DNA from 2 places in the Arthrobacter sp. 01L42 genome. Region 2 is predicted to be linked to the other one. Evidence: riboswitches for the same ligand, from Rfam matches in the RefSeq annotation. Region 2 holds a riboswitch; the other holds the start of a gene.
The links. A riboswitch is a leader RNA that binds a small molecule or an ion and turns the genes downstream of it on or off. The one in region 2 is predicted to bind glycine.
Positions count from the first base shown of each region.

Region 1: it holds a riboswitch for glycine, as region 2 does, so the genes downstream of both, gcvP (aminomethyl-transferring glycine dehydrogenase) here and gcvP (aminomethyl-transferring glycine dehydrogenase) in region 2, are expected to answer to the same signal.

Region 1 covers NZ_JBFTSL010000026.1:2,788-10,970, reverse strand. The annotation lists gene AC1DN2_RS19060 (Dps family protein) at 1-342, shown strand, start outside; gene AC1DN2_RS19055 (MFS transporter) at 512-2,098, opposite strand; gene AC1DN2_RS19050 (TetR/AcrR family transcriptional regulator) at 2,166-2,705, shown strand; glycine riboswitch at 2,972-3,070, shown strand; glycine riboswitch at 3,072-3,186, shown strand; gene gcvP (aminomethyl-transferring glycine dehydrogenase) at 3,226-6,147, shown strand; gene gcvT (glycine cleavage system aminomethyltransferase GcvT) at 6,160-7,308, shown strand; gene gcvH (glycine cleavage system protein GcvH) at 7,830-8,183, shown strand, end outside.
Region 2 covers NZ_JBFTSL010000006.1:108,843-117,025, forward strand. The annotation lists gene glyA (serine hydroxymethyltransferase) at 1-1,131, opposite strand, end outside; gene gcvH (glycine cleavage system protein GcvH) at 1,128-1,511, opposite strand; gene gcvT (glycine cleavage system aminomethyltransferase GcvT) at 1,569-2,705, opposite strand; gene gcvP (aminomethyl-transferring glycine dehydrogenase) at 2,715-5,561, opposite strand; glycine riboswitch at 5,614-5,721, opposite strand; glycine riboswitch at 5,723-5,820, opposite strand; gene AC1DN2_RS06945 (hypothetical protein) at 6,316-7,083, shown strand; partial or broken gene AC1DN2_RS06950 (SDR family oxidoreductase) at 7,218-7,748, opposite strand; gene AC1DN2_RS06955 (hypothetical protein) at 7,773-8,129, shown strand.

The DNA of each region.
Region 1 (8,183 bases), on a different contig from region 2:
ATCATCGACGCCGCCCGGGGATTCGCGGATGACCTTGCCGAGCGCATGCGTGCCCTCCACGCCCTCCCGGACGGCCGAAGCTCCACGGTTTCCAAGTCCACCGCACTGGCCGAGTTCCCGAAGGGCCTGATCAACACGAAGGACGCCATCGAGCGGATTGTCGCCGCGCTTGAGGCGGCCGTCGGCACCATGCGCAAGGTCCATGACGAAGTGGACGAGGAAGATCCCACCACCGCGGATCTGCTGCACGAGTTCATCGCCAAGTTTGAGCAGTACGCCTGGATGGTGAATGCCGAGACCATGCGGGCCACTGCCAGCGTGACCACCCCGGACAGCAAGTAGGAACTGGCTCCCACCAGCCCCCCCAAAAAAACAGCAGCGTCCGGCGCCGGGTATCCTCCCGGCGCCGGACGCTGCTGTTTAAGGGCTGGACCCCCCTGGGTGCTGACGACTGCTGCTGACGACGGCGTGACGCTGACGGCGGCGTGACGCTGACGGCGGCCGCTGAGCCCTATTGGGCCTTCGGCACCGACCGCAGGACGACGGCGGCCAGGACGCAGGCCCCGGACATCAGGACCAGTGCAATGGACGCAGTGACGTGCACGCCCGAGTCGAAGGCGGTGCGCGCGGCCGCCGTCACCGCCTCGGCCAGGGGCGCCGGAAGCATCCGGGCCAGATCCACAGCGCCGGCCAGGGTTTCACCGGCCTGGCTGGTGGCCGCCGCCGGGGCGAGTTCGGACACGCCCGCGGGAAGCCGGAGATTGCCCTGGTAGGAGGCCGTCAGGATTGAGCCGAGAATCGCCGTACCCAGCAGGGACCCCACTTCGTAGCCGGTCTCGGAGATAGCGGCGGCTGCCCCTGCCTTATCGGCGGGCGCCGCGCCCAGGATCAGGTCATTGGAGATCGTCTCCGCGGCCCCCACCCCCAGGCAGAGCACCAGCAGGGCGGCAAGGAGCAGCGACGGGCCCTGGCTGTGGTCGCCGAATGCCACCACGAAATAGCCCGCCGCGCTCAGCAGCAGGCCGCCGGCCACCACAAAGCCGGGCCGCACCTTGCGCACCAGCGGGACCACGAGCAGCCCCGCTACAACCGTGGCGATGAGGGCCGGGACCATGGCGACGCCGGAGGCCGAGGGGGACTGGCCCTCCAGCAGCTGCAGGTGCTGGGCCAGGAAGAGAATGAAGCCGTTGAAGGAGAACAGTGCCAGGACGTTGGCCACAATGGCCGTACTGAAGATCCGGTTGCCAAACAGGCTGACGTCGAGCATCGGCGCGGTGCTGTGGTCTGTCCTGTGGATACGGGCAAGCGCGCGTTGCCGCCGGATGAACACATAGCCCATGAGCAGGCCGGTTCCGATGCTCGCGAAGGCCTCGGGAGCCGGCCCGTGGGTGGCAAGGGCTTTGATCCCGTAGACCACCGGCACCATGACCAGCAGGGACAGGGCAATGCTGGGCACGTCCACCCGGCCCGGCTTCGGATCGCGGGATTCCGGGATCAGGGCCGGCCCGAGCAGCAGCAGCGGCAGGATGATCGGCACCGCGACCAGCAGGACGGCGCCCCACCAGAAGTGTTCCACCAGCCAGCCGCCGACAATCGGGCCGAGGGCGGCGCCGCCGGAGAAGCCGGCGGCCCAGATTGCCACCGCCAGCCTGCGCCGGTTGGGCTGCGGAAAGATGTTCCGGATCAGCGACAGCGTGGATGGCATCAGCATGGCGCCGAACAGGCCAAGCCCGGCGCGGCCGGCGATCAGCCATTCCGCACTCGGCGCGAACGCCGTCACGGCGGACACCGCGGCAAAGCCTGCGCTGCCCACGAACAGCAGCCGGCGCCGGCCGATCCTGTCGCCCAGGGAACCCATCGCGACCAGGAGTCCGGCCAGGACCAGGGGGTAGGCGTCGACGATCCAGAGCAGTTCGACGCCGGAGGCGGTCAGGCTGCTGGCGATGGCCGGCAGGGCGAACGTGAGCGCGGTGTTGTCCACGGCCACGAGCAGGACGGGGAACATCAGCAGGGCCAGCGCCACCCAGTCACGCCACGGTGCCCGGGGCCCGGTGGCCGCAGGAGTGCTGGTGGCTACGGTGATCGATGAAATGCTCATGAGAATAACTGTACCGTCTGGACGGTACAGTTAAGAAATGCGCGCGCGGACAGGCATGATGGGAGGCATGCCCAGGAAACCCGTCGCCCGCGAGGCCGTCCTCGATGCCTTCGAATCCCTGCTCATCGAAGTCGGTGAACGCGCCGCGACGCTGGACGCCGTCGCGCGCCGGGCCGGCGTCTCCAAGGGCGGCCTGCTCTACCATTTCCCGACCAAAGAGGCCATGATCGCGGTCCTGCTGGAACGGCTGGACCGGCTTCTGGCTGCGGATGTTGCGGCCATGGCGGCAGCCCCGGAAGGGGCGGCGGCGTACTTCATCAAGTCCTCGGTGTGGGCGGACACGCCCATGGACCGGGTCTTCGTGGCGGCTACGCGGCTCGCCGAGGTGGCGCACGGGGAAACCCTCCGCCGCTTCGCCGCCGGCCAGGCGAGCTGGCTGGAACTGCTGGCGGCCGACGTCGGGCCCGCCATGGCGAAGGCCGTCCTGTGCATGGGGGACGGGCTGTACTTCAACGCCATGCTGGCGCGGGGTCCCGGCGGGCCGCCGCCGGAAGTCGAGGCGGACGTCCAGAGCCTCCTGGCCGCCGTCGAGCGCCTGCGCGGCTGAAGCCCACACCCACACCCACCCCTACTCCCCGCCGACCCCCCCTTACTCCCCGCCGAATTCGCCGGAAGCGTTCGAGTACGCCGGAAAGTTGCGGCGACTCCGGGCGTTTCCGGCGAAATCGCGCCGCCGGATTGGCCGCCGGGTGGCTCGTGGCCCGTAACCTGGGTCCGCCGCCGGGAGGGAGTTTGCGGACGCGCGCTCGGCATAGGACAATGAGAGCTGTGACTGTTGTCACCCCCGATTGAACACCCAATTAAATACGCCTTTGATCTGCGGCGGGAGAGTCCTGCAAGTAGGTACAAGCAGGCGCCGTAGGAGCAAACCCTCCCCAGGAATCTCTCAGGCCCATGTACCGCCGCGGCAAGGCATCTCTGGAAAGTAGCAGGCGTGTCCCGGACATGCTGTGCTCACCGACGGTGCAAGCGGAGCCCTGAAACGCGGGCTGCGCGGAAACTCTCAGGTCCAATACAGAGCGGGGAGGAACCCGAATCAATGTGGCGTACCCTGCGCCGCCTGAGTTATGGAGTTCCTTGTGACTGTTACCCCAGCCTCCACGTCCTTCGTTGACCGGCATATCGGCGCGCGCCGCCAGGCCGACGTCGACGCCATGCTGAAGGCTGTCGGCTACGACACCGTCGACGCCCTGGTGGACACCGCCGTTCCGAAGGACATCCGCCAGGACGCCGACCTCGCGCTCGCCGCGGCCCTGAGCGAGGTCGAAGTCCTCGCCGAGCTGCGCAAGCTGGCGTCGAAGAACAAAACCGCCGTGCAGATGATCGGGCAGGGCTACTACGACACGCTCACCCCGCCGGTGATCCGCCGCAACATCCTCGAAGCCCCGGCCTGGTACACCGCGTACACGCCCTACCAGCCGGAGATCTCGCAGGGCCGGCTCGAGGCGCTGCTGAACTTCCAGACCATGGTCCAGGACCTCGTCGGCCTGCCGATCGCCAACGCCTCCCTGCTGGATGAAGCCACCGCCGTGGCCGAGGCCGTGCTGATGATGCGCCGCGCGAATAAGAACAAGACGGCGCACGACGGCAAGACCGTCCTCGACGCCGACTGCCTGCCCCAGACCATCGCGATCGTCAAGGGCCGAGCGGAGGCGCTGGGCTTCGAGGTCGAGGTCGCCGACCTCTCCAAGGGCCTGCCCGACGGCGTCATCAACGGCGTCGTCCTGCAGCAGCCGGGCGTCTCCGGCCGCGTGTTCGACCACACCGCCGTGATCGCCGACGCCAAGGAACGCGGCGCCCTCGTCACCGTCGCGGCAGATCTCCTCTCCCTGACCCTGATCACGTCCCCGGGCGAGCAGGGCGCTGACATCGCCGTCGGATCCGCCCAGCGCTTCGGCGTGCCGCTGTTCTTCGGCGGACCGCACGCTGCCTACATGGCCGTCCAGAAGGGGCTCGAGCGCTCCATGCCCGGCCGCCTCGTGGGTGTCTCCAAGGACAACGCCGGCGTTCCCGCCTACCGCCTGGCCCTGCAGACCCGCGAGCAGCATATCCGCCGCGAGAAAGCCACCTCCAACATCTGCACCGCCCAGGCCCTGCTGGCCATCGTGGCTTCCTTCTACGCCGTCTACCACGGCCCGGACGGGCTGAAGGCAATCGCCCAGTCGGTCCACGTCCACGCGAAGACCATCGCCGCCTCCCTGAAGGCCGCCGGCCTGGATGTGCTGCACACCTCCTTCTTCGACACCATCACCGTCTCCGTGCCGGGCCGGGCAGCTGAGATCATCGCGGCAGCCGACGCCAAGGGCGTCAACCTGCGCGCCATCGACGCCGACACCGTCGGCATCTCCGCCGACGAGGCCACGACGGTTGCCGTCGTCGCCGACGTCATAGCCGCGTTCGGCGCGTCCGTGACTGCCGCGGCTGCAGGCACGGACACTGCGTTCGGCCTGGACCCCGCCGTCGAGCGCACCTCCGACTACCTGCAGCACCCGGTGTTCAACACGCACCGTTCCGAGACCCAGTTGCTGCGCTACATCCGTCGCCTCTCGGACCGCGACCTTGCCCTGGACCGGACCATGATCCCGCTGGGCTCGTGCACCATGAAGCTGAACGCCACCGCCGAGATGGAAGCCATCTCCTGGCCGGAGTTCGCCTCCATCCACCCGTTCGCCCCGGAATCCCAGACCGCCGGCTGGCGTGAACTGATCGAGGACCTCGAAGGCCAGCTGACCGAGATCACCGGCTACGACCAGGTCTCCATCCAGCCCAACGCCGGTTCCCAGGGCGAGCTCGCCGGGCTGCTGGCGATCCGCGGCTACCACCTCTCCCGCGGGGAGGCCCAGCGCAACGTCTGCCTGATCCCGGCCTCCGCGCACGGCACCAACGCCGCCTCCGCCGTGCTGGCCGGCATGAAGGTCGTGGTCGTGGCCACGGCTTCGGACGGCACGATCGACCACGCGGACCTGACCGCCAAGATCGAGCTGCACAAGGACGCGCTGTCCTGCATCATGATCACCTACCCGTCCACGCACGGGGTGTACGACGCCGATGTCCGCGAGGTATGCGACGCGGTCCACGCCGCCGGCGGCCAGGTCTACATCGACGGCGCCAACCTCAACGCCCTGGTCGGGCTGGCCCAGCCCGGCATGTTCGGCGGCGACGTCTCGCACCTGAACCTGCACAAGACCTTCTGCATCCCGCACGGCGGCGGCGGACCGGGCGTCGGCCCGGTCGCGGCCAAGGCGCACCTGGCCCCGTTCATGCCGGGCAACGCTGCTGATCCCGCCAACGGCGCCGACGGCACCCCGATCTCCGCCTCCCGCTACGGCTCGGCCGGCGTGCTGCCGATCTCCTGGGCCTACGTGAAGCTGATGGGCGGCCGCGGCCTCACCGAGGCGACCAAGTCCGCGCTGCTCGCGGCGAACTACATCGCGGCCCGCCTCAACGACTCCTTCCCGGTGCTCTACACCGGCGAAGGCGGCCTGGTGGCCCACGAGTGCATCCTGGACCTGCGCGAACTCACGGCCAAGACCGGCGTGACCGCCGAGGACGTGGCCAAGCGCCTGATCGACTACGGCTTCCACGCCCCCACCCTGGCGTTCCCGGTGGCCGGCACCCTGATGGTGGAGCCCACCGAATCCGAGGACCTGGGCGAGATCGACCGCTTCATCACGGCCATGGTCGCCATCCGCGCCGAGATCGACCAGGTGGCCAACGGCGATTTCACCGTGGAGCACAGCCCGCTGCGCAACGCCCCGCACACCGCCGCTGCCGTGATCAGCACCGACTGGACCCGCGAGTACCCGCGTGAGCAGGCCGTCTTCCCGGTCCACACGCTCAAGCAGGACAAGTACTTCCCGCCCGTCGGCCGCATCGACGGCGCAGCCGGGGACCGCAACCTGATCTGCTCGTGCCCTCCCCTCGAGGCCTTCGAAGAAGACACAGCAGTCCACTCCGACGACTCCGCCAACTCCGCCTCTGACAACTAGGGACAGCCAACGATGACTGAGAACTACACGGCTCTGTACGAAGAGCACAAGAAGCTCGGCGCCTCCTTCACGGACTTCGGCGGTTGGCAGATGCCGCTGAAGTACAGCTCGGAACTAGCCGAGCACCACGCCGTCCGCAAGTCCGCGGGCCTGTTCGACCTCTCCCACATGGGCGAAGTCTGGGTCACCGGCCCCGACGCCGCAGCCTTCCTGGACTACGCCCTGGTCGGCAAGATCTCGGCGATGGCCATCGGCAAGGCCAAGTACTCGCTGATCTGCAACGAGGACGGCGGCATCATCGATGACCTCATCACCTACCGCCGCGGCGACCAGAAATTCCTTGTGGTCCCCAATGCGGGCAACGCGAAGGTCGTCGCCGCGGCCCTGGCCGAGCGCGTCGGTTCCGGAAAGGACGGCGGATTCGACGTCACCGTCCAGGACGCCTCTGCTGAGACCTCGCTGATCGCCGTGCAGGGACCCAAGGCCCAGGAGATCCTGCTGCGCCTGGTCCCCGCCGCGCAGCACGAGCTCGTCACCGGCCTGAAGTACTACGCCGCCGTGGACGTCCCGTTCATGTTCGCTGGAGCCAGCCAGGACCTCCTGCTGGCCCGCACCGGCTACACCGGCGAAGACGGCTTCGAGATCTTTGTCGCGAACGACGCCGCCGCCGCCCTCTGGCAGGCGCTCGTCGCCATCGCAGAGGACGGCGAGCTGACCCCCGCCGGGCTCGCGTCCCGCGATTCGCTCCGTCTCGAGGCCGGCATGCCGCTTTACGGCAACGAGCTCTCCCTGGAGGGCGATCCGTTCGCCGCCGGCCTGGGCCCCGTCGTCGCCCTGTCCAAGGAAGGCGACTTCATCGGCAAGGCCGCCTTGGCCGCCAAGAAGGAAACCGGCGCCGGCGCCACGACGGGCCGCAAGCTCGTCGGGCTCAAGGGCCTCGGGCGCCGGGCCGGCCGCGGCCACTACCCGGTCCTCAAGGACGGCAACGTCGTCGGCGAAGTCACCTCCGGCCAGCCCAGCCCGAGCCTCGGCTACCCGGTCGCGATGGCCTATGTCGACGTCGAATTCACTGAGCCCGGCACCGCACTGGACATCGACCTCCGCGGCAAGGCCGAACCCTTCGAAGTTGTCGCACTGCCTTTCTACAAGCGCCAAAAGTAGCCGAAGCTGTCCCGGGGGCTGCGTGACTGTGGTTGCGTCAGCCCGTCGGACCCGGCATCCTCTGCATGCTCGGTCGCGAAGACGCCCGCTGAGCGGACGTAACGCTCCCTTGGACGCATGCTCCCGGATGTCGGGCCCGAAGGGGCCCTGCAGCTCACCTCGGGTTCAACTCACCTCGAGTTCCAAGCGTCGTTTGGGGCGCCTTCGAAAGCCAAAAGTGCTGGGGGATGTACCGCCTGCCGCGGCTCTGGGTTGTCCCAAGCCCGATCATTGGGGGTTGAGCTTGATGACACCCTTGAAGCCTCGGAGCACCCCGGCTCTGGAAGATATCGAAAAGCCACTGTTTCTTCCGGGGAAACGGCTGGCCCCAAAAACTGAACTGAATAGCGGCGGGTGAGGGGATTCCGGAAGCGTGCGTCTAAGCGAGGGACGAGCGAGCACGCGGAGGAATTGCCTCATCCGCCACCCAACCCACCACAATTGTTGTGGCCCACGACTTTTCAAACGTAAAGGAAAAACACATGGCAAAAGTTGCCCCTGAACTGCAGTACTCCGACGAGCACGAGTGGGTTGCCCGCGAGGCCGGAAACGTTGTTTCCATTGGCATCTCCGCCGTCGCCACGGATGCCCTCGGCGACATCGTCTACGTTGACCTGCCGGAGGTCGGCTCCGCCGTGACCGCGGGGGAGACCTGCGGCGAGGTCGAGTCGACCAAGTCGGTCTCGGACCTGTACGCCCCGGTCACGGGCGAGGTCACCGAAATCAACCCCGCCGTCGTCGACGACCCCGCGCTGATCAACAGCGACCCGTACGGCGCCGGCTGGCTGTTCAAGGTCGCCGCCGAGTCCGACGGCCCGCTGCTTTCGGCCCAGGAG
Region 2 (8,183 bases):
GGTGACCATCGGCGGACGCGGATCGAACGGCACGGCGTTGCGGTTGACCGTGATGTCGATCGCCGCCAGCCGGTCCTCGGCTTCCTGCCCGTTGAGCTCACACTCGCGCAGGTCCACCAGGACCAGGTGCACGTCGGTGCCGCCGGAGATCACGTTGATCCCCTGCGCGGTCACGTCGTCCTGGACCAGCCGCTCGGCGAGGATCCGGGCGCCGGCCAGGACACGCTCCTGGCGCTCCCTGAACTCCTCGGACCCGGCGATCTTGAACGCCACGGCTTTGCCGGCGATGACGTGCTCAAGCGGCCCGCCCTGCTGCCCGGGGAACACCGCCGAGTTGATCTTCTTGGCGATCTCGGCGTCGTTGGACAGGATGATGCCGCCGCGCGGACCGGCCAGGGTCTTGTGCGTCGTGGAGGTGGTGACGTGCGCGTGCGGGACCGGGGACGGGTGCAGACCGGCCGCGACGAGGCCGGCGAAGTGCGCCATGTCCACCATCAGGTAAGCGCCCACCGAGTCGGCGATCCGGCGGAACTCGGCGAAGTCCAGCTGCCGGGCGTACGCGGACCAGCCGGCCACGATCAGCGCCGGCTTGTGCTCCTGGGCCAGGGCCTCGACCTCGGCCATGTCGATCCGGTGGTCCTCCTCACGGACCTGGTACGGGATCACGTTGTAGAGCCGGCCGGAGAAGTTGATCCGCATGCCATGCGTCAGGTGCCCGCCGTGCGCCAGGTTCAGGCCCATGATGGTGTCGCCCGGACGGATCAGGGCGTGCATCACGGAGGCGTTGGCCTGCGCGCCGGAGTGCGGCTGCACGTTGGCGTACTCGGCGCCGAACAGGGCCTTGACCCGGTCGATCGCGAGCTGCTCCACAACGTCAACGTGCTCGCAGCCACCGTAATAGCGCTTGCCCGGGTAGCCCTCGGCATACTTGTTCGTCAACACCGAACCCTGCGCCTGCATCACAGCCTTGGCGGTGTGGTTCTCCGAGGCGATCATCTCCAAACCGTCACGCTGCCGGGTGAGTTCGGCGTCGATCTTCGCGGCGATCTCCGGATCCAGCACGGACAGCTCCGCGTCCAGGCTCGGAGAAACGACCTGCTCAAACGCGACGGTACCCGTCGCGGCGCTCACAGCTCGCCGCCGTTCTTGGACGCGTACTCTTCAGCCGACATCAGTGGGCCTTCTTCGGTCACGGCGACCTTGAACAGCCAGCCGGCCCCGTACGGATCGCTGTTGATCAGCGCCGGATCGGAAACGACGGCGTCATTGATCTCCACCACCTCGCCGGTGACCGGCGCGTAGAGGTCCGAGACGGACTTGGTCGACTCGACCTCGCCGCAGGTCTCCCCCGCGGTCACCGCGGAACCGACCTCGGGCAGGTCCACGTAGACGATGTCGCCCAGGGCGTCGGCGGCCACGGCCGAAATCCCAATTCCTGCAGGGCCAGATCCGTCGGCAGCAACCCACTCGTGTTCAGCGGAGTACTTCAGTTCGGCTACAACTTTGCTCATTTATCTCAATCCTTAAGTTCGTATGTGGTTTCGGCAGGCTCAGCCAGCGGCGGCCGGCTACTTTTGGCGCTTGTAGAACGGCAGTGCGACGACTTCGAAAGGCTCCGTCTTGCCGCGGAGGTCAATGTCCAGGGCTGTGCCCGGTGCGGCGTGTTCGATGTCGACGTAGGCCATCGCGACCGGGTAGCCGAGGGTGGGGCTGGGCTGTCCGGAGGTCACTTCGCCGACGACGTTGCCGTCCTTGAGGACCGGGTAGTGGCTGCGGGCGGCACGGCGTCCGAGGCCCTTGAGCCCGACGAGTTTGCGGCCGGTCGTGGAGCCTGCGCCGGCTGCCTTGAGCTCGCTCAGGGCGGCCTTGCCGACGAAGTCCGACTCCTTGGCGAGCGAGACGACCGGGCCCAGGCCTGCTGCGTATGGGTTGCCTTCGCGGGAGAGTTCGTTGCCATAGAGCGGCATGCCGGCTTCCAAACGCAGCGAGTCACGGCAGGCCAGGCCGGCCGGGATGAGCCCGTGGCTGGCACCGGTTTCCAGCAGTGCTTCCCAGAGACCTGCCGCATCCTCGTTCGAGATGTAGATCTCGAAGCCGTCCTCGCCGGTGTAACCGGTGCGGGCGAGGAGCAGATCTTGTCCGTTGATCTGAACCTCAACCGCAGCGTAGTACTTCAGCTCGGTGACCAGGACATGCTGCTCGGCCGGGACCAGCGTCAGCAGGATGGCTTCGGCGTTCGGGCCCTGGACGGCGATCAGCGAGATCTGGGCGGAAACGTCTTCCACCGTCACGTCGAACCCGCCTTCTTGGGCAGAACCGGCCCTTTCGGCCAGTGCCGCGGCCACGACCTTGGCGTTGCCTGCGTTGGGGACCACCAGGTACTTGTCCTCACCGCGGCGGTAGGAGATGAGGTCATCGATGATGCCGCCGTCTTCCTGGCAGATCAGCGAGTACTTCGCCTTGCCGACGGCCACGGCCGACAGCTTCCCGGCCAGGGCGTAGTCGAGGAACGCCGCGGCGTCCGGGCCGGTGACCCAGACTTCGCCCATGTGGGAGAGGTCGAACAGGCCCGCGGCGTTGCGGACGGCGTGGTGCTCGGCGAGTTCGGAGCTGTACTTCAGCGGCATCTGCCAGCCGCCGAAGTCCGTGAAGGAGGCGCCGGCCTTTTTGTGCTGCTCGTAGAGAGCGGTGTAGTTCTCACTCATCAGGGATCCTTAGTTTTCGAATTCGGAAAGCGGCGGGCAGGAGCAGACCAGGTTGCGGTCTCCGGCGGCGCCGTCGATGCGTCCGACCGGCGGGAAGTACTTGTCCTGCCTGAGTGTGTGGACGGGGAATGCGGCCTGCTCACGCGGGTACTCGCGGGTCCAGTCGGTGCTGACGACGGCGGCTGCCGTGTGGGGTGCGTTGCGCAGCGGGGAGTTCTCCACCGTGAAATCGCCGTTGGAGACCTGGTCGATCTCCTGGCGGATGGTGATCATCGCCTCGATGAAGCGATCGATCTCCGCAAGGTCCTCGGACTCGGTGGGCTCCACCATGAGGGTGCCCGCCACGGGGAAGGACAGCGTGGGGGCGTGGAAGCCGAAGTCGATGAGGCGCTTGGCCACGTCCTCAGCGGTGACGCCGGTCCTGGCCGTGAGTTCCCGCAAATCCAGGATGCACTCGTGCGCCACCAGGCCGCTCTCCCCCGTGTAGAGAACCGGGAAGTGCTCATCCAGCCGGGATGCGATGTAGTTCGCCGCGAGCAGCGCGGACTTGGTGGCCTCGGTGAGGCCCTGGCCGCCCATCAACTTCACGTACGCCCAGGAGATCGGCAGCACACCGGCGGATCCGTAACGCGAAGCGGAGATGGCAACTCCCTTTCCCGGTTCGACCTTGTTCGCGTCCCCTGGCATGAACGGCGCCAGGTGGGCTTTGGCCGCGACCGGGCCGACGCCCGGTCCGCCGCCGCCGTGCGGGATGCAGAAGGTCTTGTGCAGGTTCAGGTGCGAGACGTCACCGCCAAACTTGCCCGGCTGGGCCAGCCCGACGAGGGCGTTGAGGTTGGCGCCGTCGACGTAGACCTGCCCACCGGCCGCATGCACGGAGTCGCAGACCTCGCGGACGTCTGTGTCGTACACACCGTGGGTGGACGGGTAGGTGATCATGATGCAGGACAGCGCATCCTTGTGCAGCTCGATCTTGGCCGTCAGGTCCGCGTGGTCGATCGTGCCGTCCGAAGCCGTGGCCACGACCACGACCTTCATGCCGGCCAGCACGGCGGAGGCGGCGTTGGTGCCGTGCGCGGAGGCCGGGATCAGGCAGACGTTGCGCTGGGCCTCCCCGCGGGAGTGGTGGTAGCCGCGGATGGCCAGCAGGCCGGCGAGCTCGCCCTGGGAGCCGGCGTTCGGCTGGATGGAGACCTGGTCATAGCCCGTGATTTCGGCGAGGTCAGCTTCGAGGCCGCTGATGAGTTCCCGCCAGCCCTCGGTCTGGGAGTCCGGCGCGAACGGGTGGATGGAGGCGAACTCCGGCCAGGAGATGGCTTCCATCTCGGCCGTGGCGTTCAGCTTCATGGTGCAGGAGCCCAGCGGGATCATGGTGCGGTCCAGGGCGAGGTCGCGGTCCGAGAGCTTGCGGATGTAGCGCAGCAGCTGGGTTTCGGAGCGGTGCGTGTTGAACACCGGGTGCTGCAGGAAGTCGGAGGTGCGCAGCACCGTCTCGGGCAGTTCGAAGCCCTTGGCCTCCACCACCGGGCCGGCGCCAAAGGCGACGACGACCGCGGAGAGGACCTCCGGCGTCGTGGTTTCATCGACGGACACGCCAACTGTGTCCGCGTCGATGAGCCGCAGGTTGATGCCCCGGGCCTCGGCGGCGGCGATGACCTTGGCGGCCTTGCCGGGCACGCGGACCGTGAGGGTGTCGAAGAAGGAGTCGCTCACCAGTTCCCGGCCGACGATCTTCAGCGTGGCGGCAAGGGCGCGGGTGTTGTTGTGGACGGTCTGGGCGATCGCCTTCAGCCCGTCGGGGCCGTGGTAAACGGCGTAAAACGAGGACACGATGGCCAGCAGCGCCTGGGCGGTGCAGATGTTGGACGTGGCCTTCTCACGGCGGATGTGCTGCTCGCGGGTCTGCAGGGCCAGGCGGTAGGCCGGGACACCGGCGTTGTCCTTGGAGACGCCGACGATGCGGCCGGGGAGCGTGCGTTCCATGCCCTCGCGCACCGCCATGTACGCGGCGTGCGGGCCGCCGAAGAACAGCGGCACGCCCAGGCGCTGGGTGGATCCGACGGCGATGTCCGCGCCCTGCTCGCCCGGAGGGGTGATCAGGGTCAGGGCAAGCAGATCCGCCGCCACGGTGACCAGTGCGCCGCGTTCTTTGGCCTCCGCGATCACGCCGGACTGGTCCCACACCCGGCCGGAGACGCCCGGCTGCTGGAGGACGAGACCGTTGATGTCGCCGTCGGGCAGACCGGCGGAGAGGTCAGCGACCTGCACCTCGAAGCCCAGCGCCTCCGCTCGGCCCCTGACGATGGCAATGGTCTGCGGGAGGCAGTCGGCGTCGAGGACGGTCTTGGCCCCGGCAGCGGACTTGTTTTTGTTGGCGCGGCGCATGAGAAGCACGGCCTCGGCAACCGCGGTGGCCTCGTCCAGGAGGGACGCATTGGCGACCGGGAGCGCGGTGAGGTCCTGGACCATGGTCTGGAAGTTCAGCAGCGCCTCGAGCCGGCCCTGGGAGATCTCCGGCTGGTACGGGGTGTAGGCGGTGTACCAGGCGGGGGCTTCGAGGATGTTGCGGCGGATCACCGGCGGGGTGACGGTGTCGTAGTAGCCCTGGCCGATCATCTGCACGGCCGTCTTGTTCTTGTAGGCGAGCTTGCGCAGTTCGGCCAGCACCTGGACTTCGCTGAGGGCGCTGTCCAGGGTGAGGGGCTTTTCCTGGCGGATGGAATCGGGGACCGCGTTGTCAACGAGGCCATCAACGCTGTCGTAGCCGACGGCCTTGAGCATGGTGTCGATGTCGGCCTGGCGGCGGGCGCCGATGTGGCGGTCTGCGAAGGTGGACGGGGACGATTGAACCGTCATGAGAGGAACTCCATAATTCAGGTGGCATCAAGACGCCACGATGATTCGGGTTCCTCCCCGCTCTGTATTGGACCTGAGAGTTTCCGTTTTGCCCTGCTGATAGCAGCGCGCCACTTGCACCGTCGGTGAGCCCGGTTGCCCGGACTGCTTTCCAGAGTTGCCTTGCCGCGGCGGTACGTGGGCCTGAGAGATTCCTGGGGAGGATTTGCTCCTACGGCGCCTGCTGAACGTACCGGCAGGACTCTCCCGCCGCAGATCATAAGCTGTGCCACTGGTCGGTGACACAGCTCACAATTTATCCGGTTCCCGGGCAGGATGCAAAATTTATTTCAATTGAGTCGCTGTCCCGCGGACGACGGCGGGAGCTCTTCGCCGTCGTCCGCTTGCGTGGGTGAGGCGCATGAGGGCCGTGTCGTTGATCCGGAACACGCGGTCCCAGAGGTCGTCGTCCACCTCGTGGATCGGACCCAGGGGGTTAGTCCATTCGGTGCATTATTCTAAACGGGATACTTTACATTTTCATGCGCGTCCCTCCCAGAGCGCTCATACGCAAGGAGCCTCCGTGAGCCTTCCGGATCAAGCGATGGAACAGGCAGCTCCCAGCAGACCACCAAGCAGGACTCCCGCCGGGGATGCCGCTTGGGGGTGGCTGATCGGGATCCTCGCAGGATTGCTCGGCTTGGGCCCATGGCTGGTATCCGGCGCACAGCTCCCGTTGCAGAACTTGTGGGGCGCAGAGGTCGTTCCAGACCAGATGCCTGTGTCGTTACTGCCGCTAAGCCAGTACGAACTCACCACGATCGTAGCCCTCCTCACCGTAGGAGGTGCAGCGGCCGGACTCGCGGTGCGCATCTGGTCCCCCGCCCGACGGCGACTGGTGACGTGGTGCGCGGCAGCCGGCGTTCTTGTGGTCCAGTTCACGGCTGCCGTCCAGTCCTTCACAGTGCTCGACGGCGGCTTGGCGGGCGGAACAATGGCGAGCCTGTACTTCGCCGGGCTGCTCGCGGGCGTGACCGCATCCCTCGCTGCTGCCCTCGTGGCGCACCTGCTGCTCTGTTCAAGGACCCGGAGCCTGGCGGCATTGGGCGCCGGACTCGTGGCGGTGCCGTTCGCTTCGTGGACGGTGGAGTGGGTTGTCGGCTTCGTTGGGCACATCAACGTCCCCGTCGCAGTGCCGTCAATCGCTCTCTGGATTCCCGCCGTCCTCGTTGGTGGCGCCCTGGCATGGTGCGGCCTTCGTCCTGCGCGGCGGACCGCGGTGTGGGCCGTGAACCTTGCCCTGTTGTGGTTTGTTCCCGCCCTGTTCATCTCGGTCAACTACGTCCTGGGGACTCGTATCCTGGCTGGCGACCTGCAGGAGATGCTGTTGATGAGTCGGCAAATCCTGGCGGTAACGCTTGGACCCGCGGGCGGAGCACCTCCCAAAATCTTGCTGGCTCTGGTCATCGCGTTGGCAGGGCTGGGTGCCAAATCCATTGCCGCCCGCCGGTGGCCGGACGTGCCCACCTTCCCGTCCACGTAAAATCCGGGCTCACCCGCGATGTGTGGACGTGATTGCACCAGCGGATCCGATGGTGCAATCACGGATTTGATCCCGATCCAGCGGACGACGGCGGGACTTCCCGCCGTCGTCCGCTTGCGTGGGGTGCCGCTCCCCTACAGCGCGGACCAGCCGCCGTCGGAGGCGAGGATGGCGCCGTTGATGTTGGTGCCGTCGTCGCTGAGCAGGAAGGTGATGGACGCGGCGAGCTGCGCGGCGGTGGCGGGGGTGGGGACGGTGGCCTGCATCAGCGGGCCGAGGCGTTCGGCCGCGAGCTGGGATCCCCAGGTGGCCACGATGTTGGTGATGGTGGGGCCGGGGGCCACGGCGTTGAAGCGCAGGCCCTTCGGCCCGTACATCGCGGCCGAGTTCTTGGTCAGGCCCACGACGGCGTGCTTGGACGCGGTGTAGGCGGCGCCGGCGGCGGACCCGCGCAGGCCGGCCTCGGAGGCGACGTTGACCACGGAGCCGGTCCCGGCGTCCAGCATCAGCGGCACCACCGCGCGGGTCAGGCGCATGAGGGCGGTGACGTTGATCCGGAAGACGCGGTCCCAGGTGTCGTCGTCCACTTCGTAGATCGGGGCGAAGTTGTCCATGATGCCGGCCACGTTCGCCAAGGCGTCGATGCGTCCGCCGGCGGCCGCAAGCCCGTAGACGAGGCCTCCGGCCGGGTGCTGGAGTCAGCCCGCGCTGCCGGCGGGGCCGACAGCGACGTCCTGGCGGGCCTGCGCGAGGCTGCGGTCGCCGAGGTTTCTGTTCTGCCGGACCTGGCGGTCACGCGGGGCCGGCTCCGGCTGATCCCCGAACACCCCGAGCTGGCGAGCCGGAGCTACGAGTCCCTTGTGCCGCAGCGGGAGAGGACGCGGACGTACCTGGTTTCGGCCGGGGTGCGCGAGGATATCGCGGGGTATCTGTGCGCAGCGCTGATCGGCGCGACGTTCGAGGCCTGGATGCAGTGGGCCGCGGGGACGGACCCGGATCCGGTGCCGTATTTGGTGGCCGCGGTTGGTGTGCTGCGGGAGGCGTAGACGGCGAATCGGTGCAGCCGGTTCGACCAGGGCAAGCATCCAAGAAGTCTTTGC